DNA from 4 places in the Defluviitalea raffinosedens genome. Region 1 is predicted to be linked to each of the others. Evidence: predicted binding sites of a transcription regulator. Region 1 holds the regulator's gene; each other region holds the start of a gene.
The links. Region 1 encodes Rex, which represses fermentation and respiration genes when NADH is low (regulators of the CRP and FNR family bind a similar motif). Its sites were predicted from a motif close to ATTGTTAANTANTTAACAAT; they were not measured.
Positions count from the first base shown of each region.

Region 1 (5,352 bases):
AACTGGATGAAGAACGTCCAAAGAAAGCAGAAAAAGAAGTTACAGTGGTTCCCGGGAATGACACGATCCGTAAAATTGAAGAATATATTCGAAAAAATTATACTCAGGCGGATTTGAACTTAACATCCATTGCTCAGACTTTCGGATTTAATGCAAGTTATTTAAGCCGGTTGTTTAAAACAGAAACTGGGAAAAACTTAATAGATTACCTTACAGAATGCAGAATGGAACAAGCAATAGCTTATGCCAAACAAGGGATGCTCATGTATATGACGGCCAAAATGGTTGGTATTCCTGATCCCAATTATTTTGGGAAGTGCTTTAAAAAATACACGAATCAAACGTACTCTGATTTTATGAAGCAATGCAAAAATGCAACATAAAACGAGCCAAAGCATATTGGCTCGTTTAATTTTTATATGAGAAAACAGTTATATTCCAAGCATAGACTGCAGCTCATCCCATTGCTCATAAAGACGCTCCAGTTCTTCTTCTAACTGACTCTTCTTATCCAGCATTTCCGCAGATTTTTTGGGATTTGTATACACTTCTTCCAAGCAGAGCTGTTCATTGATTGCTTCTATTTCATTTTCTGTCTCATGAATTTGCTTTTCTATTTTCTCAATACTTCCCTGAAGTTTCCTCTGTTGTGCCTGTTCTTCTTTTCTTTTCAGCCATTCTTCTTTTGAAGAAGATTTTTCCGCAGGAACAGTTTCTTTTTCTGTATGTTCGAATTTGATTTGATTTCTTTTTTCAATATAATAATCATAATTACCGAGATACTCTTTTATGCCATGAGGGGTAAGTTCCAGGACCTTATCAGCTGTTCGATTGATAAAATAGCGGTCATGGGAAATATATAGTACCGTTCCCTCATAATGATTTAATGCATCTTCCAGTACTTCCTTGGATAAAAGGTCCAGATGGTTCGTCGGCTCGTCCAGGAGCAGAAAATTACCTTCTGAAAGCATAATTTTTGCAAGAGATACCCTTCCTTTTTCTCCGCCGCTTAAGCTGGAGATTTCCTTAAATACATCATCTCCGGTAAATAAGAATGCTGCCAGGATATTTCGTATTTCTCCAAGGGTTAAAGTTGGATAAGCGTCCGATATTTCGTCAATAATAGTTTTGTTATAAGATATATTTTGATGTTCCTGATCATAGTAACCGATTTTTACATTCGTACCAAGTCGAAAGAATCCACTGTCAGGATCAATTTGGTCCAATAATATACGAAAAAGAGTTGTTTTACCGACTCCATTGGGACCGATCAGAGCAACTTTTTCGCCTCGTTTTAAATCAAAGGAAACATTTTCAAAGAGTTTACGATTGCCAAAAGCTTTTGATAAATTCTCCACATGAAGAACATCATTGCCGCTTTGGATTTTTGGCTCTAATGTAAGCTTCATGGAAGAAGGGAGGGCTTCAGGGCGTTCAATTCTTTCTATCTTTTCCAAAGCTTTTTCGCGGCTTCTGGCTCTTTTTATAGACTTTTCACGATTAAAGGAGCGAAGAGTTTGAATGACTTCTTCCTGGCGCTTGATTTCTTTTTGCTGAGCGAGATACTGGTTCATTTGTATTTCACGGTTGATTTGCTTGTATTTTGCATAGAATGAATAGTTTCCATTATATACAGATGATTTAGTGTTTTCGATTTCAATGACTTTCGTAGCAATACGGTCCAGAAAATATCTGTCATGGGATATAATCATAACTGTACCGGAATAACTTTTTAAGAAATCCTCCAGCCATTCGATCGCACTGATGTCCAGATGATTGGTTGGCTCATCCAGCAGTAGAACAGAAGGACTGGATAAAAGAAGTTTTGCCAGGGCAACCCGGGTTTTCTGTCCTCCGGAGAGTATATTAATGGGTTTGCTTATTTCACTTTCATCAAAACCTAATCCTTTTAATACTCCTTTGATTTGGCTTTTGAAGCCATATCCGTTCTTTTCTTCAAACTCATGCTGGAGCAGGGAATACTGACGCATAAGATTTGAGAGATCTTCCCCTTTATGAGCACTCATTTTTTCTTCAAGAAGACGGATGGAAGACTCTATTTCAAGAAGTTCGGAAAAAACAGTCATCATTTCATCCAAAATCGTATTATTTGTATTAATTTCCATGTTTTGAGAAAGATAACCTATAGAGGTATCCTTAGCTTTAAAAATTTCACCGCTGTCATAAGATAGTTCTCCGGCCAGAATTTTAAATAAAGTGGATTTACCTGCACCGTTTACACCAACAATAGCTACTTTCTCTTTTTCTTCTATTTGAAAGGTAATATTTTTAAGTATGATATCCGTTCCAAAGGTTTTGGTGATATCTTTACACGCCAAAATCATATTGCCACCTCTTACATTTGATCATAAGCATACTATAAACTATGATATCAAAAAGCCGACCAAAAAGAAAGGCGTGATTGACATTATTTTTGTATCAATGTTATACTTTAAACATACTTTATGTTACATTAGGCGAAAGGAGCTAGAATCAATTGGATACAGATAGAAGAATTTCAATTGCCGTAGTAAAGCGGTTGCCTAGGTATTATCGATACTTGGGAGAGCTTCTAGAGAACGATATCACTCGTATTTCATCCAAGGAACTCAGTGAACGAATGGGAGTAACAGCTTCCCAAATTCGTCAAGATTTAAACAATTTTGGAGGATTTGGACAGCAGGGATACGGGTATAATGTAGAATATTTATATAACGAGATTGGAAAAATATTAGGGCTGAACAATACATATAAGTTTATTATTGTTGGTGTGGGGAATTTAGGACAAGCCTTAGCAAACTATACTAAATTCGAAAAAAGAGGATTTATTCTTAAAGGTTTGTTTGATGTGAATCCGAGATTGATAGGTATGACGATCAGAGGGATAGAAGTCAGAGATATTGATGAAATGGAGTCTTTCGTAAAAGAAAACAAGATTGACGTTGCATTTCTTACTTTACCTAAGTCTAAAGTCAGAAAGGTTGCAGAAGACTTGGCAAAGTGGGGAATCAAAGGCTTATGGAATTTTTCTGCTGTGGACTTGGATCTTTCACCTGATGTGGTGGTTGAGGATGTCCATTTATCCGATAGTTTAATGATCATGTCTTATAACATTAACCGAAAAAAGCTTAAAAAAGAAGCAGAGATGAAAAAACAAAACAAATGATAGGAAGTGCGTGAAGACAACATGAACATATCCGAATTTCTTATTAGCCCTATTGCAGGAAGTGTAATAGGGTATTTTACCAATTGGCTTGCGATTAAAATGCTTTTTCGCCCTCATGAAGAAAAAAGGATTTTTGGGATGAAAGTACCTTTTACTCCCGGGTTAATTCCCAAAGAAAAAAATAGAATAGCCAAAAAGGTGGGCGAAACTGTAGGAAAACATCTTCTTTCTGAAGAGGCTTTGGTAAAGGCATTGGTGGATGAAAAAGTTCTTGAAAGTTTAAGAAGTATAACAGCCAATGCTTTTTATAGTCTAAGAAATAATGAAGAAAGCCTGGATACCATTCTCACTGAAATTTTAGGAGATCATAAGAACAGTACCATAGACTCCATAGAAAATACTTTAAGTCAGTTTATCTTCAGTAAAATTAGCGATCAGCAAGTATTGGACGAAATAACTTCATTAATTATGCATCCTATTAAAAGTATTTTAACCAGAAAAGTGGAAGACATACCTGTAGAAAATATAATTCAGTCTGACTTTTTGCAGGGTGATACCTTTAGACAATGGATTATAGGCGAAATTATAGAACTAAAAGACAGAATTCAAAATGAAGAGCGTACCATGTCAGAAATCATCCCGGATTCATGGATGATCTATGTGAAAGAAGTTATAAGAGACTATTTTCCTGGTTTGGTTACTCTTCTCATAGACTATATGAATAAACCCTTTATACAGCAGAAATTAAAGCAGATTCTTTTGGAACTGATACAGGCGAATTTAGGGAAACTGGCACTTATGTTCGTAGATGCAGACAAAATATATGACAAGACGCTTCGATATATAGAAGAAAGCGCACAAAACGAAGAAAAACGAGAAGAAATTCTAAAGCAAATTAACAGTTTTATAGATTATGTCGTAGAAAAACCTGTAAAGGAATGGGCAGACAAAATTCAGCTGGCCCATCATACAAGCGAAATAGAGGATATACTCAATAAAGTAATCTTATATTTTACAAAAGAAGAAACACTGGAAAAACTTAAGGCAATGATTAAAGAATACATGAGTAAGCAGGATCTTACTGTACTTACTTTAATCACTGCAATTAAGCCTAATATAGTTCAGGATATGCATCAATGGATCAGAGAATATCTGGAAAACCTTATTCAAAAAAATGAGATTTTCAAAAAAATAAATCTTTTTATTTCAAAAGAAATAAAAAGATCCTTAGAGGTCCCTGTTTCTCGTTGGGTGAAAAGAATTGGAAAATCATTGGAGGAAAAGATACAAGATGCCGTTATAAAATATTACAAGCTAATCATTACGAGTAAATCCTCTGAAATCGCTGCCCTGCTGGACATTCCTCATATAGTTGAAGAAAGGATCATGGACTTCGAAACGGATTATACTGAACAGATCATTTTATCCGTTGTGGACAGAGAACTAAAAGCCATAACCTGGTTAGGAGGTCTTTTAGGCTTTATCATAGGATTTTTTCCGGTGTTGTTTTAATAGTTTTGAAACATTTTTTCAATCGTATTATTTCGTTTATTTTTTTCAGGACTTACCGTTATATCCAGCAAAAGGTTTGAGACATATACTCTCTCAATCCATTCTTCGGATGAACGGGCATTAAGTCCTTTTTTTATACTTTCTGTAAAATAATCCGTTCCGCCCATTTTAGTGAGTTGCTCATAATCAAGAGTTGGAATGATTTCTAATATAGCGATTCGAAGAGAATTAAGCTCAGCCTGAGTTAAATTCTTTTTAGAGGAAGTAATATAAAAGTCGGCGGCTATACTGTGAGATTTTCCGTCGGAAGAGAAAATAGACGAACGAATTTCTTGTATTGAAAAGCCGTATTCTTCCTTAGAATTAAAAGATGGCAACGGGGAAGATATAAAATAAATGATAATAAATATGGATATTGCAAGCAATACTGCTGAAATCAGAAAAATACCATAAAGTAGCCATCGGATATAATTAACCGAGAAATTATTCTGGGTCATAAAATCTTCATCTCCCTGGCTTATAATTTTTTAAATAATAACTTTGATTGCTCAGATCTTTATACCACTGCAATCAAATCTTAAAGATATTTAATGTCCCTGTAACAGTAATTCAATAATTCTTCTATATAATGTAATTAAAGATTCTGCATGGACAGAAAGTACGAGGAGGGACAA
Region 1 is NZ_JAFBEP010000001.1:26,631-31,982, reverse strand. It holds gene JOD07_RS00170 (response regulator transcription factor) at 1-383, shown strand, start outside; gene JOD07_RS00165 (ABC-F family ATP-binding cassette domain-containing protein) at 432-2,345, opposite strand; gene JOD07_RS00160 (redox-sensing transcriptional repressor Rex) at 2,498-3,166, shown strand; gene JOD07_RS00155 (DUF445 family protein) at 3,188-4,678, shown strand; gene JOD07_RS00150 (hypothetical protein) at 4,675-5,175, opposite strand.

Region 2 (5,352 bases), 330 kb from region 1:
GCACCTTGACTACTGCACAGCTTAAGTCTTCTCCAAGATCAAGGGATAGGTTAAAATCTTTATCCCCAGCTACAATAATACATCCTGCCCCGGCATTTTTTACTTTTTCCTGTATATCTTTATCACAGCCTATAATTAAAATATCGCCTCTAGAAAGCTTTTGACCTTTTAATAAAGTAGAATCCGTATAAATACTTCCTTCTACATATTCATAAGGGTATCTCCCTCCTAAAATTTCTCCGTCCAAAACCTTAATGAGATTAGAAAATCTGGTTTTATTATTCTTTATTGCCATCTCGTCCGAAAATTCCATATAAGATGCCGCAATATCTTTAAGAGATACAATCCCATTCAATCGGTCTTCTTCGTCCACTACAGGAATCATATTTCTTTCTACTTTTTTCATCAAATCCCATACGGATTTAATTGAATCATCTCTATGTACTACATAGGGCTTATAGAAATTTAAGTCTGCTACCTGAGGTTCTACATCAGAAAGCAGGGGCGGTGGAGCTGCTTTAAAAAAATTTAAAGCAAATTCAGTTTCTTTATTAATATTCCCTAAGCGAACCGCTTGAACATTTCTAAAACCCAGCTCCCGTTTTAAATGGGCGTAGGCAATGGCTGAGCAAATAGAGTCGGTATCTGGATTTTGATGTCCGAAAATGAAAATCGGTTTATCCACATCATTCACCGTCCCATCATTCTCCTGTATATATTGACTTGATATGTATATACGTCCGAACGATAATAAGATGTTTCATAAAATAATTTTATATCTTCTTCTGTTCTTGTAACCCCTTCTATCTTTAGCAAAGGAATGGCTTTACCAGACTCAAAAATTTTCATCATCATTTTGTCGGAAATCAGCGCTTCAATGGTTAAAAAAGTTGATTCAATATTATGGTTATAATTCTCTTTTAAGATCTTGTATAACGAAAGCGTTCCCAAATCATACTGATCTAACCCTTCACAATATTTTGTGGGTATGTAAACGGTCTCAAGAGCAGCAGGTATGGAATCTGCAAAACGCAGGCGCTTGATTTTATAAAAGGTCTGTTCTTCTTTCTCATCCAACATCTTGCTGATATTTTTTAGATTTCGTACCACTGAAAATTCCAAAACTTTGGTAGTTGGCGTATAACCCTGAGCTTTTAGGGTCTCTGTAAAACTCATCATATTTTCTTGTAAAAAACGAGGAGAGGATACAAAAGTTCCTCTTCCCTTTTCTCTATATAATTTCCCTTCTTTAACCAATTCATTGATGGCTTGTCGTGTAGTCATCCGGCTAATGCCATAGGTTTCACTTAATTGCCTTTCTGAAGGGATCATTTGATTCGGCTGAAAAATGCCTTCTTCTATTTGCTTTTCTATGATGGTTTTTAACTGTATATAATAAGGCAGAGGATTACTCTTATCAATTTTCAAACTATCACCTCCATTTCTCATTATTCTAACATTCCCTTATACAAGATTCAAACAGTTTTTATACTTAAACCTGCATTAAATAATGAAAGATTTCCTGGCAGACATCTTCTTTTTCTTCCCCGTCAAATATAAAGTGATTCGCATTTCTATAGTATATTTTCTTTTTCCATGGAGAAGCCGAGCGGCAAAAAAGATAATCGGCACTCTTCCATCGGACAGCTTCATCTTTTAATCCCTGAATAACAAGAAGAGGCGTTTTGATCTTTTCTACTAAAGGGATGCATTCACTAAGCCCCAAACTTAAGTGAATAGCTCCCCAAAAAGGTGTCTCATTAATCACGCGATAATAGTATTTTAGAGGATCATAACTTCTTTTTCGAATACATCTTTTAATATTCCCCAGGACCTTCCTAATATCTGCACAATAGATTGGTGTATTCACCGTCGCCAGTACATCTGCACCATAATTACAAGTAAGATAAAGTGCAACCAGCCCTCCCATGGAAAAACCAATGATTGCAACTCTTTTAAAGTTTTGCTTTAAATGTATGAATTCTTTTTCTGCATTGGAGATCCAGTCTCTCCATGTGGTTGTATTCCATTCTTTTTTAGTCCCTTTTATTCCTGCTAAAGTGGGAGATATGGTATAAATTCCCCTATCTTTTAAATAATCTGACAATATTTTAACATCTTTGGAGCAACTGTTAAATCCATGAAGTACAAGGACTGCCATATCATTTGCTTTAATCATTATATGTCCTCCACAGCAAGTATCATATATTTTTAATTTAGTTTTTCCCCAGTTTCCGCCTTAATTCAAACCAGCTTTTTACACTATTTGATGGAAATATTGACCATATTGTTAATGATTTATCATTTATATTTTTCATATTTTTTATCCTTTTTGTCTTATTAAAAATAATTATCATTTGTATTGTTTTCTCATTATTTTATCTTTTAGAATAATTGTCTTTTTAAGCGGATTTTAAAATAATTAATAACAATTATTATTTAAAAATCTATTGACGTGTATACAGTATTCATATATAATAGAATCAAACAATAAATTAATATTGTAACTGTGTTAAAAAAATAACACTTAATTGTATAAATAAAAAAGGAGGATGCCTTATGTTTGAACAATGGAAAGGTTTTAGCGAAGGTAACTGGACTAAAGAAATAGATGTCAGAGATTTTATTCAAAGAAATTACACCCCTTATGAAGGAGACGACTCCTTCCTTGCAGGACCAACTGAAAGAACTAAAAAGCTTTGGGATGAAGTTATGGAATTAACCAAAGTAGAAAGGGAAAAAGGAATCTTAGATGTTGAAACAAAGATCCCTTCAAGCATTACTTCCCACGGCCCTGGATATCTTGACAAAGATTTAGAGCAAATTGTAGGTTTTCAAACAGATAAACCTTTAAAAAGAGGTATTATGCCCTTTGGCGGAATCCGTGTCGTAGAAAAAGCATTGGATGCTTATGGCTATGAACTGGACCCAATAACCCGTGAAATATTTAAGAAATATAGAAAAACTCATAATGATGGAGTGTTTGATGCTTATACAGAAGAAATGAGAAAAGCAAGACACACTGGAATTATCACTGGTCTTCCAGATGCCTATGGCAGAGGCCGTATCATAGGAGACTATAGAAGAGTGGCTTTATATGGTGTTGACAGACTTATAGAAGAAAAGCAAAAAGAAAAGAAAGAACTCGAAGTAGAATATATGGAAAGCCCAATCATTCGCCTTCGTGAAGAAATCTCCGAGCAAATAAGAGCTCTTCAGGATTTAAAAGAAATGGCAAAGAATTATGGCTTTGATATAAGCAAGCCTGCATCTAATGCAAAAGAAGCAATCCAATGGACATATTTTGCATATTTAGGTGCTGTTAAGGAACAAGACGGTGCTGCCATGTCTTTGGGCCGCGTATCTACTTTCTTTGATATATATATTGAAAGAGACATGAAAGAAGGCATTTTAACAGAAGAACAAGCCCAAGAATTAATCGATCATTTCGTTATGAAATTAAGAATGGTTCGCTTCCTCAGAACACCATCTTATAATGAATTGTTCTCAGGAGACCCAACCTGGGTAACAGAATCCATCGGAGGTATGGGCGAAGACGGGAGAACCTTAGTAACAAAAAACAGTTTCCGTATTCTTCATACATTAAATAATTTAGGCCCTGCGCCAGAACCAAACTTAACCGTTCTATGGTCTGAAAGATTGCCTGAAAGCTTTAAAAGATTCTGCGCTAAGGTATCTATTGACACCAGTTCCATCCAATATGAAAATGACGACATCATGAGAAGATGGTACGGCGACGACTACGGAATTGCTTGCTGTGTATCTCCTATGAGAATTGGTAAACAAATGCAATTCTTTGGTGCCCGTGCAAACCTTGCAAAAGCCCTGTTATATGCAATCAATGGCGGTAGGGATGAAAAGAGCGGAGAACAAGTTACTCCTCAATTTGCACCTATTACTTCTGACTATCTTGATTATGATGAAGTCATGGAAAAATTCGATCAAATGATGGATTGGTTATCTCAAGTTTACATCAACACCCTCAATATCATCCACTATATGCATGACAAATACGCCTATGAAAAACTCCAAATGGCGCTTCATGATAAAGACATCCTTCGTACTTCCGCTTGCGGTATTGCAGGATTATCTGTTGTAGCCGATTCCTTATCTGCTATCAAATACAGCAAAGTAAAAGTTATAAGAAATGAACAAGGCTTAGCAGTTGACTACGAAATAGAAGGTGAATATCCTGCATTCGGAAATAACGATGAAAGAGTGGACTCCATTGCTATTGAAATCGTAGAAAGATTCATGAACAAATTAAGAAGACATAAAACTTACCGTGATTCTGTTCCGACATTATCCATCTTGACCATTACATCCAATGTGGTATACGGTAAGAAAACAGGAAATACGCCTGACGGAAGAAAAGCCGGCGAACCTTTTGCCCCAGGTGCTAACCCAATGCACGGAAGAGATAAAAAAGGTGCTATCGCATCTATGGCATCCGTTGCAAAACTTCCTTATCAACATGCACAAGACGGTATCTCTTATACCTTCTCCATCGTTCCTAAAGCTTTAGGAAAGTCCGAAGACGAAAGAGTATCTAACCTGGTGGGTATGCTGGATGGATATTTCCATGATGAAGGACATCACATCAATGTAAACGTCTTTGACAGAGAGACTTTACTCGATGCAATGGATCATCCTGAAAAATATCCTCAATTAACCATTCGTGTTTCTGGATATGCTGTTAACTTTATCAAACTTACAAGAGAACAACAATTAGATGTTATTAATAGAACTTTCCACGAAAGATTCTAAGTAAATATGTTATAATAAGAGAAAAAACATTAGTTTCTTCTCTTTTATCCTAAAGGAAAGGAGCCTTGTTATGAGTATAACTGGAAGAATTCATTCGATTGAAACTTGTGGAACCGTAGATGGTCCCGGCATTCGATTTGTGGTGTTTACACAAGGCTGTCCTCTTAGATGCCAGTACTGTCACAATCCTGATACCTGGAATATTGCGCACGGAGAAGAAACTACTGTTGAAAAGCTTATAAAGGAAATAGAAAAATATAAGTCTTATATGAAATTTTCTGGTGGTGGTGTTACTTTAACCGGAGGTGAACCTCTTATGCAGCCTAAGTTTACAGCTGAGCTGTTTCGTCAGTGTAAAGAAAGAGGCATTCACACAGCCCTGGACACCTCCGGATATATCCCCCTGGAACATGCAAAAGAAGTCCTGGAATATACAGATTTAGTCTTGCTGGATATTAAATCCTTTGACCCGAATATATATAAGGATCTTACTGGTGTTTCCAATGAACCAACGTTAAAGTTGGCAAAATATCTTTCAGATATTAATAAACCGATGTGGGTACG
Region 2 is NZ_JAFBEP010000001.1:357,520-362,871, forward strand. It holds gene JOD07_RS01760 (putative manganese-dependent inorganic diphosphatase) at 1-694, opposite strand, end outside; gene JOD07_RS01765 (GntR family transcriptional regulator) at 691-1,428, opposite strand; gene JOD07_RS01770 (alpha/beta hydrolase) at 1,493-2,179, opposite strand; gene pflB (formate C-acetyltransferase) at 2,560-4,788, shown strand; gene pflA (pyruvate formate-lyase-activating protein) at 4,859-5,352, shown strand, end outside.
Region 2: pflB (formate C-acetyltransferase) is a predicted target of Rex. The motif match lies at 2,287-2,306, and genes of this name have one in related genera.

Region 3 (5,352 bases), on a different contig from region 1:
TATAAATTCAAATTTATCTGCCTGAGGAAGTGTTTGTTTCATGGCTTCTTCTTTAGATTGCTGAACCTGTTTTGCTATAGGTTCTTTAGTAATTTCATTGGCAAATCCAAGCAATCCTCCTGCAACAGCAGTTATAACAAATAAAACAAGTCCAAGCTTTACTATTTCTCTCATTTTTTCACCTCCCCAAAGATTCGAGGTTGAGTATATCGGTCAATGAGAGGAACTGCTAAATTCATAATCAATATGGAATAAGAGACTCCTTCCGGATAACCTCCATAAAGACGAATCACCGCAGTAATAATTCCACAGCCTAATCCCATAATGTACTGTCCTTTAATTGTAACAGGAGAAGATGCATAATCTGTCGCCATAAAGAATGCTCCCAAGAAAAGTCCTCCTGTAAAAATCTCATAGATGGCATTAGAATAGAACATCCCATCTCTTCCCAAGATCCATGTAAGTACCAATACTGTTCCAATAAATGTTGCAGGAATTCTAATAGAAATCACTTTTTTGTATATTAGATATACCCCACCAATTAAAAGGGCTATTACAGAAGTTTCTCCTATACATCCCCCTACGTTCCCCAAGATTAAATCCGTGATGGAAGGAAGTGCTCCACTGCCTTCTTTTAAGATTCCTAAGGGAGTTGCTGTTGTAACACCATCTATAGTCCAAGTAGTCATTTGCACCGGCCAGGAAGCAAGTAAAAACGCTCTTGCTGCTAATGCCGGATTAATAAAGTTTTGTCCCAAGCCACCAAATAATTGTTTCGCAATAATAATCGCAAAAGCTCCACCAACAATGGGAAGCCAAAATGGAACTGTAGGTGGCAAATTCAAAGCAAGAAGTAATCCTGTAACAGCAGCACTATAATCATTAACCGTAATCTTTTGATGTGTTAGTTTTTGCCACAAAGCCTCTGCTCCAATACAGGATGCAACGGACAGTAAAACAACAATTAAAGCATGAAATTTAAAAACCCATATCCCTACTAATGTAGCGGGAAGTAATGCAATTAAAACATCTCTCATGATACCCTGTATCGAATCCTTTGAATGTATATGAGGAGATGAAGACACCGTATACATTTCCGTTGACATTAAGTCTCCCCCTTTATGCATTTTTTCTTCTATTGTTTAATATAGTTTTTTTAGCCGTACGGATCGATTGAACCAAATGCCTCTTTGCAGGGCAAGTAAATGAGCAACTTCCACATTCAATACAATCCATACCATGAGATAATTCAAATTTTTCCATATCGTAATTTATTGCATATTGATTAAGTTGCAAAGGCAGTAAATTCATTGGACAAACAGAAACACATTTGCCGCAACGGATGCAATTCCTTTCTTCTGGTAAACCTGCTTCTTCCTTTGATAAACATAAAATTGCAGAAGTACCTTTAATAACTGGAACATCCAAAGACGATAAAGCAATCCCCATCATAGGACCACCGGATATTACTTTTACAGGTTCTGACGCAAATCCCCCTGCTGCTTCTATCAGTTCTCTATATGAAGTTCCCAGTCTTACTTTAAAGTTTTTAGGATCTTTAATTGCTCCGCCAGTTACTGTTACAATTCGTCTCATTAATGGTCGTCCTTTAACGACAGCTCTTTGGATTGCAACAGCAGTATCAATATTTTGAACAATACATCCTACATCTGCCGGAAGTCCTCCTGATGGTACTTCCCGTCCTGTAATAGCATAGATCAGTTGTTTTTCTGCCCCTTGAGGGTACTTTGTTTGCAAAACTTTAACTTCAATATTGGATACTCCTTCTAATGCTTCTTTTAATGCTTTTACTGCATCCATTTTGTTATTTTCTACACCAATATAGCCTTTCGCCTGTGGAAACAGTTGAAGAATAATCTTTAGCCCTTCGATCACTTTATCCGTTTCTTCCAGCATAATACGGTGATCGGAAGTTAAATAAGGCTCGCATTCTGCTCCATTGATAATAATCGTATCAATATTTTTTTCAGGTGGAGGAGACAATTTTATATGAGTAGGAAATCCAGCTCCACCCATTCCGACTATTCCAGCTTCTTTAATGATTTCGACAATCTGTTCCTTCGATAAATTTTTGTAATCTCCCTTTGGTCCTAAAGATTCATGTTCTTCATACAAACCATCATTTTCAATAATAACCGATAATACTTTACTTCCATTAGGATGCAGCATAGGGGTAACATCTTTAACAATACCTGAAACCGAACTATATATTGGAGATGAAACAAAAGCCTTGGCTTCTCCGATCTTTTGTCCCACCAAGACTTTATCTCCCTTTTTCACTATTGGTTCACAGGGTGCTCCTATATGTTGAGACATAGGAAAAACCAGATCTCCTTTGGGAAGAAGCGTTTCAATTGGTTTATTTTCTGTAAAGTGCTTTCCATCCGGAGGATGAATACCCCTTTTAAATGTAAGTAATTTCATATTATTCCCCCTATCTCATCAAGTAGAACTTTTAATAATTAAAAGGATTTCATGTATATATGATAATACAAATAAATCGACTACTCAACAAATGATAAAAAATGCACAAAAAATTTTGAAATGTATTCCAAATATCTCTCATGCATTTGTTAGTCCAAAGCCAAGTATTTTGTATACAATAAACCAAACACGCTTAACTACATTAATCAAAAATTTTTTAAAAAAATTTTGGGGCTCTAAGATTTTTGTCTAATTTCTGTCAAATTCTCAGAGATGTATTCCTTAAGCCACGCTATTACAGAAAGTTCATTAATAGGAACATCTCCTAAAATATTCTTCACTTCTTGTGTGTCAAATTCAAATATTCTGTCATTATATCTGTGATAATATTTAAATTCAATGTCCGGATTGGACAAAATCAAATTTGCAATAGTGCTCACAATGTCTCCCAATGGCGCTCTATCTATATGGTCATACTCCATCCATGCATTTAATTTTGTTCCTTGTCCTAAAGTACTTTGAATTTCTACATCCCCATTACACCTGTTACACGCTGCCGCCAGCAAAGGTACTCCAAGCCCAACTTTTCGTGTGGTTCTGGTGGTTGTAAAAGGATTTTTTATGGTCTTCACAAAGTTTTCATCCATTCCTTTTCCATTGTCTTCAATCTTAATTTCAAAAAGATTCTTTTCTAAATCCTCAATAATTTCTAGTTTTATTTCAGTTGCTTCAGCCCGTACACTGTTTTCTATAATATCCAGTATGTGTAATGATAGTTCTTTCATGATTTATTCTCCCCTGTCTTCATAAAATCTGTTTTGTTTAAAAATATATTTTGATTTTAACGCAATTAAAAAATAAATCAAGAATTTGGCATTTTCCAAACAGATACTGTAATAACATATTAATATCGCACCAGTACAATTAAGTAATCACTGTTCAACCTCTTCAACACGATCCATGGAGCTTTAGTCCATATAAAAAGGAGGTTTTTTAGAATGAATCATTTTGTATCAATACAGTTGGATAAAAAAAGCAAAATTCCTCTTTACCAGCAATTGGGAGATGCTTTATGTGAACTCATTCAAAAAGGAATTTTAAAGCCCAATACCAAACTGCCTACGATCCGTACTCTGGCATCACAGTTAAAGATTAATAATGCTACAGTGGTAAATGCCTATAAATATTTAGAAAGCAAAGGAGTTGTTTACGCACAAATGGGCAGCGGCACCTACGTCTCTCCGCTTCCTTTAGAAATGATTACTTTTCCTGTTTTACCTGAGAAAGATCATGATCTAAAACTTAAGCAAATTTCTATTTCAAAAAATACGATTAATTTTGCAAATATTTCTCCTCCTACAGATTTGTTTCCTGTAAAAGATTTTAAAGAAATGTTCAATGAAGTACTGGATCGGGATAAAGGCAAAGCATTCAATGTTCAGGATGATTATTGTTATGACCATCTGCAGGAATCTATTGCAGATTATCTAACTACATATGGCATCCACACATCAAAAGACAACATTCAAATCATTTCTGATACTCAACACGGTATAGATATTCTCTCAAAAACTCTGCTTCAATTCGGAGATGTTATATTTGTTGAAAAACCTGCTTTCTACGGCACCATTGCTGCTTTTGCAAACAGAGGAGCACGTATAGTAGAAATCCCTTTAAATTTTGACGGCATGGATATTTCATTGTTAGAAGGCTGTCTCAAATTATATCAGCCTAAGTTTATTTACATAACCCCTTATTTTCAGAACCCCACCGGATATTCATATTCTCTTGCCAAAAAAAAGATTATTTTAAATTTAGCTGAAAAGTACAATACATATATTATAGAAGAGGATTATGTAAGTGACTTAAATTATTCTGATAAACCCATCGTTCCTTTAAAAGCATTGGATAAACAAAACAGAGTAATCTATATTAAAAACTTCTCAAAAGTACTGGTACCAGGACTTCGTCTAGGATTTTTGATTCTTCCAGAAAAAATTATAGAACGTATTTTATCCCATAAGCATAGTATAAACCTTTCTACCTCAGGACTAATCCAAAGAGCATTTGATTTATACCTTAGAAAGGGGCAGTGGCAAAAACATTTAAAAAAGATACGTACCATTTATGAAAAAAGATATTACTGTCTGCTGGATGCGTTAGAATATTATTTAAAAAATTACATCACTTACATACCACCTCAAGGAGGATTAAGTGTATGGATTAAATTGGCAGACTCTATCTCCGCAGCAAATTTATGTGATTTGCTTTTAGCTAAAAATGTTATTCTTTCACCGGGCTCTTTGTTTTCAATGATGCAGGACTCATCCTCATATCTTCGCCTTGGCTTTGCGACTGTAGATGAAAATCAAATTGAGAAAGGCGTAAAAATTATGGGAGATGTACTCGATACAATGTTAACTAACTAAAAAACCTCGGAACCTTATCCGAGGTTTAAAGATCGTTTGCTGCAAATAACTGACTTTTGTTTTCACTTTTAGCTGAATCTATTCCTTTTACCATATATAAAATCACAATACCATAATATATAAAGAAAAAGAACGGAATCTTAAATGGTAATAGTTTTACTATAAACTTAACGACAGTTGGAAGCGTAAGAGAATAAATACCAATTTTATAAATCTCACCATATTTTTGATTTCCATGAATAATTGAATTTACAACAAGCCCTATTAAGCTTACAAATAAAGAACTAAATAATTTCCCTATGATCATACCTATAATAGTACCAATAATAATGAATGGTATCAAAAACATTTTTAAAGCCGGAAGAAAGTTCTGAATACTTTCTTTATCAAAGCTAAGAGTTCCAAAATCCTTAAGTGAATACTCCCTTTTTTCAATTCCATCTTTACTAATAATTTTAGTTTTTGTAATCAATACTCC
Region 3 is NZ_JAFBEP010000006.1:124,262-129,613, forward strand. It holds gene JOD07_RS06790 (RnfABCDGE type electron transport complex subunit G) at 1-174, opposite strand, end outside; gene JOD07_RS06795 (RnfABCDGE type electron transport complex subunit D) at 171-1,106, opposite strand; gene rsxC (electron transport complex subunit RsxC) at 1,120-2,445, opposite strand; gene JOD07_RS06805 (ATP-binding protein) at 2,682-3,230, opposite strand; gene pdxR (MocR-like pyridoxine biosynthesis transcription factor PdxR) at 3,444-4,874, shown strand; gene JOD07_RS06815 (DUF1189 domain-containing protein) at 4,900-5,352, opposite strand, start outside.
Region 3: rsxC (electron transport complex subunit RsxC) is a predicted target of Rex. The motif match lies at 2,536-2,555, and genes of this name have one in related genera.

Region 4 (5,352 bases), on a different contig from region 1:
TGTGTACCATAAAAGGAGGGAATACTTCTTCATATCCGTGTTTTTCTGTATGAACATCGAGCATAAAATTCATAAGTGCTCGTTCAAGTCTTGCGCCAAGCCCCTTATAAACTGTAAATCTTGCCCCTGTAATTTTGGCTGCAGTTGCAAAATCTAATATATCTAGATTTTCTCCTAATTCCCAGTGAGGCTTTGGCTCAAATTCAAATTGTCTTGGAGTTCCGAATTTACGAACTTCTACATTATCCTCGTCACTGTCTCCCATGGGAACAGAAGGATGTGGGATGTTTGGAATGGTTAAAAGCAGATTTTCTAATTTTTCATCTACTTCTTTTAATTCCCCATCTAATTCTTTGATCTTACCAGACAATTCTTTCATTTCTTCTAGAATTTTAGAAACATCTTTTCCTTCTTTTTTAAGGATTGGAACTTGCTTTGAAACAGCATTTTGCTTGCTTTTAAGCTGTTCCACCTCCTGAAGAATTGCTCTTCTTTTTTCATCCAGTACCAAAAAGTCATCCAGATTAAAATCTTCTTTTCTAAATTTTAGAGCTTCTTTTACTTCTTCAAAATTGTTTCTAAGCAGTTTAACATCTAACATCTTTATACCTCCTTTTAAATTTAAAAGCCCCCGTCCTAATTAAAGGACGAGAGCTGTCTCGCGTTGCCACCTTTTTTGTTATACATTAAGAATAATATATAACCTCTCTTAAGTGAGATAAAGGTCACAACCCTTCTGATTTATCATCAGCAGCTAAGAAAGTGGATCGTTTTATATTCTAAATCGGTTTCCACCTACCACCGACTCTCTGTATTAGAATGATAAAACTATTCTTTCCTCATCACTATTTTTTCATTCTTAAATTGATTTTATTATAGCATATAAAAAATTTTTTTCAACGTATAAATTTTATGTATAAAACTTAATGTAAGTGGTTATCCTTAAAGTGTACCCAATGTAAGGTACATCGCTAAATCCCCCCTCAACCTGGTGCTTCTCCCCCCTGAAGCCCAGGTCTTTTTTTATTTTGATTTTTCTTTACTTTGAATCAGGTATTATATACAATATGAATAGGGTGACTGAGGGAGGGGTTATCATGGAACGTATTATAAAGGTTCCAGTGGAGATGTTAGAACCTGGAATGATTCTTGGAGAAGATATAGATCATTTTTTTGGAAATATTCTTCTTAAAAAAGGTCATGTTCTGGATCAGCATTTGATTGACAAATTGGCAGAATTCCATGTTGAGTATGTATATATAAAAAAAGCTATGGAAGAAGAATATAGCTATACATCTCCAAATAATGTAATGTTTGACGAAATGGCATATATTAATTATTACGAAGAAGCCATTAAAATCATGTCCCAAATCTCTCATGATATAAGGCTTGGAAAAACATTAAAAATTCGAACTGTACGCAATGTTATCCATAGACTTTTAGAACAGGCTTTTGCAAAAAATAATATTCTTTATTGCTTAAATCTTATTAAAAACTTTGATGATTATACTTATACCCATTCTATTAATGTATGTCTTCTTGCCACCACTTTGGGGAAATGGCTGGGACTTTGTGATAAAGATTTAAATCAATTAGCCTATAGTGCCCTCTTTCACGATATCGGAAAATATAAAATTCCCCCTGAAATATTGAATAAACCCGGTAAATTGACTCCTGAAGAATATGAAATCATGAAACAGCATCCTGCTTACGGATATGAAATAGTCAAAAATATAATAGGGATCAGCCCTGATGTGGCCTATGGGGTTTTAATGCATCACGAAAAGATTAATGGAACAGGCTACCCTTTAGGTCTTGTAGGCAATCAAATTCATTTTTTTGCTAAAATTATTAGCATAGCCGATATTTATGATGCTCTTACTTCTGACAGAGTCTATCATAGAAAGATCTCTCCTTTCCAAGCTGCTGAAAGAATTTCCAGAGAAAGCTATTCAAATATTGATCCCGATATTTCATCAACATTTTTAAATAATATTTCTACTTTTTACATAGGATGTACAGTGGTTTTAAACACCAATGAAAAAGGTAAAATCATATATCTGTATCCAAACAAACCAACCCGTCCTTTAATAGAATTAGAAAATGGTGAATATATAGATTTAACAAAGGATGAATATTTAGATGTCATGATTGAGGATTTATTGTCTTCTTAAAGGAGATATTAAATTTTTTTATGACGAATTGTTAAATTTTTGTCATTCTTTTTTTAAGTATTTTATTGTTAAAAATATACAATTTGCATACTGTATACATGATCAAATCTTACAATTTGCAGGCTTTTTGCCCTATTTTTATGTGAGATATTTTTTTGGATTTTAATTGACAATATGTAGATTTCTATGATATTATAGGGTCGAAAGTTTAATAAATAACAAACTTTCTTTTTATTTTAATAATATTGTTAATTATTTAACACACTATTCTAAGGAGGTTATGGTATGGAAGAAAAGAAAAACAAAAATAACGTTGAAGTGAATGTAACTTCTATGATTGATACACTTGTTAAGAACGCGCAAAAAGCTTTAGATGAATATATGAATTTAGATCAGGAAACTGTTGACCGCATTGTTAAAGCCATGGCATTGGCAGGACTTGATCAACATATGTATTTGGCTAAACTGGCAGTAGAAGAAACCGGCAGAGGTATCTATGAAGATAAGATCACTAAAAATATTTTTGCAACAGAGTATATTTACCACAGCATAAAATATGAAAAAACTGTTGGTGTTATTGAAGAAAATGAAGAGGAAGATTACATGGAAGTTGCTGAGCCTGTAGGAATCGTTGCAGGAGTAACTCCAGTAACCAACCCTACTTCAACAACCCTTTTTAAATCCATTATTGCAGCAAAAACAAGAAATCCCATCATTTTTGCATTCCACCCCTCTGCACAAAAATGCTCCGCTGAAGCTGCAAGAATCGTTCGTGAAGCAGCAATCAAAGCAGGAGCTCCAGAATATTGCATTCAATGGATTGAACACCCATCTGTTGAAGCTACTCAATCTTTAATGAATCACCCAAATGTATCTCTGATCCTTGCAACCGGTGGTTCCGGTATGGTTAAAGCCGCATACTCATCCGGTAAACCAGCTCTTGGCGTTGGACCTGGAAACTGCCCTTGCTTCATAGAAAAAACTGCAAATATTGAAAGAGCTGTAACAGATTTAATTCTTTCCAAATCCTTTGATAATGGTATGATTTGTGCTTCTGAACAAGCTGTAATTATTGAAGCTCCAATCTATAAGCAAGTAACCGATTATATGAAGGCGCACAAATGCTATTTTGCAACCAAAGAGGAAATCAAAAAATTAGAACCTGTAATCATTAACATGGAAAAAATGGCTGTAAATCCAAACATCGTTGGTATGCCTCCTTATAAGATTGCAGAATTAGCTGGTATCACCATTCCAAAGGATACTAAAGTGCTCTGCTGTGAAATCGATGGTGTAGGAGAAAAATATCCTTTATCCAGAGAAAAACTTTCTCCAGTTCTTGCAGTAGTTAAGGCCAAAGATGTTGAAGAAGGCATCAGAATGGCGGAAATTATGGTTGAACTTGGAGGTTTAGGCCATAGTTCTGTAATCCATTCTAATGACGATAAAGTAATTGAAGAATTCTCCAATCGCCTGAAAACAGGACGTATTATTGTCAATGCCCCTTCTACCCACGGAGCAATAGGAGATATCTATAATACGAATATGCCTTCTCTGACACTTGGATGTGGCTCTTACGGAAGAAACTCCACCACATCCAATGTAACGGCTGTTAACTTAATTAATAAGAAAAGGGTGGCAAAAAGAAGAGTGAATATGCAATGGTTTAAAGTTCCAGAAAAGATTTATTTTGAAGCAGGTTCTGTTCAATATTTAAGCAAGATGCCAGATATAAGCCGTGCTTTTATTGTAACAGATCCATCTATGGTTAAGCTCGGATACGTAGACAAAGTATTGTATCACTTAAGAAAAAGACTTGACTATGTACATTGCGAAATCTTCAGTGAAGTAGAGCCCGATCCTTCTTTAGAAACCATTCAAAGAGGCGTAGAGTTAATGAATAACTTTAAGCCTGATGTCATCATTGCTCTTGGTGGTGGTTCTGCTCTTGATGCTGCTAAGGGAATGTGGCTCTTCTATGAACATCCGGAAGCAGACTTTACAGGCATGGCACTGAAATTCATGGATATCAGAAAGAGAATTTATAAATTCCCAAAAATGGGTAAGAAAGCAAAGATGGTGGCAATTCCAACCACATCCGGTACTGGTTCTGAAGTAACTTCCTTTGCAGTTATAACCGATAAATCTAAGAATATTAAATATCCTTTGGCGGATTACGAATTAACTCCTGATGTAGCAATCGTAGACCCAGAATTTGTTATGACCGTTCCTCCTTCAATTACTGCAGATACCGGACTTGACGTATTAACCCATGCAGTTGAAGCTTTTGTGTCCATCTTAGCTTCTGATTATACTGATGCACTGGCTATGAAAGCTATCGAATTGGTATTTGAATATCTTCCAAGAGCATATAAAGATGGAAGCGATGCTGTAGCAAGAGAAAAAATGCATAATGCTTCTTGTATTGCAGGTATGGCATTTACCAATGCATTCTTAGGAATTAACCACTCCCTGGCTCACAAATTAGGAGGGGAATTCCATATTCCTCATGGTCGTGCCAATGCAATCCTTCTTCCTTATGTTATAGAATACAATGGAGAAACTACTCCAACCAAATTTGTTTCTTGGCCAAAATATGAAAAATTCGTTGCTCCTGAAAAATACGCATTAATTGCAAAACGTTTAGGACTTCCTGCTTCAACTCCTGAAGAAGGTGTTAAATCCTTAGCAAATGCAGTCAGAAACTTAATTAAAGAACTGAACATGCCAGCAACAATTAAAGATTGTGGTGTAGAGGAAAGTGCATTCCTGCAAAAAGTTGAATACTTGGCAGATCGCGCTTTTGAAGACCAATGTACAACCGCAAACCCAAGACTTCCTCTTGTAAGCGAATTAGTAGAAATCTACAAAAAGGCTTATTACGGAAAGTAAAATTAACATCAAAAAACTCAGCCAGGCTTAATACTATGGCTGAGTTTTTATTTCTATATCATAACTTCCGTCAGGCCTTTTTTTTATTTTTACCGGTTGCTTTGTATCCTTCGTTTTATATTCCCCATTTTCTAAAATTAAATCAATGGAGGAAGAACTTTTCTCTCCATTGATATATAGCGGCATTCCATCTGGTGCAGTAATTCTGATCGTATTTTCCTGGCTTTTAGTTATCTGTTTTGAAATACTTCTAACAGGAACATAAATACCTACAAATATAAATAAG
Region 4 is NZ_JAFBEP010000010.1:44,562-49,913, forward strand. It holds gene serS (serine--tRNA ligase) at 1-601, opposite strand, end outside; T-box leader at 641-852, opposite strand; gene JOD07_RS08905 (HD-GYP domain-containing protein) at 1,098-2,174, shown strand; gene adhE (bifunctional acetaldehyde-CoA/alcohol dehydrogenase) at 2,460-5,066, shown strand; gene JOD07_RS08915 (hypothetical protein) at 5,100-5,352, opposite strand, start outside.
Region 4: adhE (bifunctional acetaldehyde-CoA/alcohol dehydrogenase) is a predicted target of Rex. The motif match lies at 2,419-2,438, and genes of this name have one in related genera.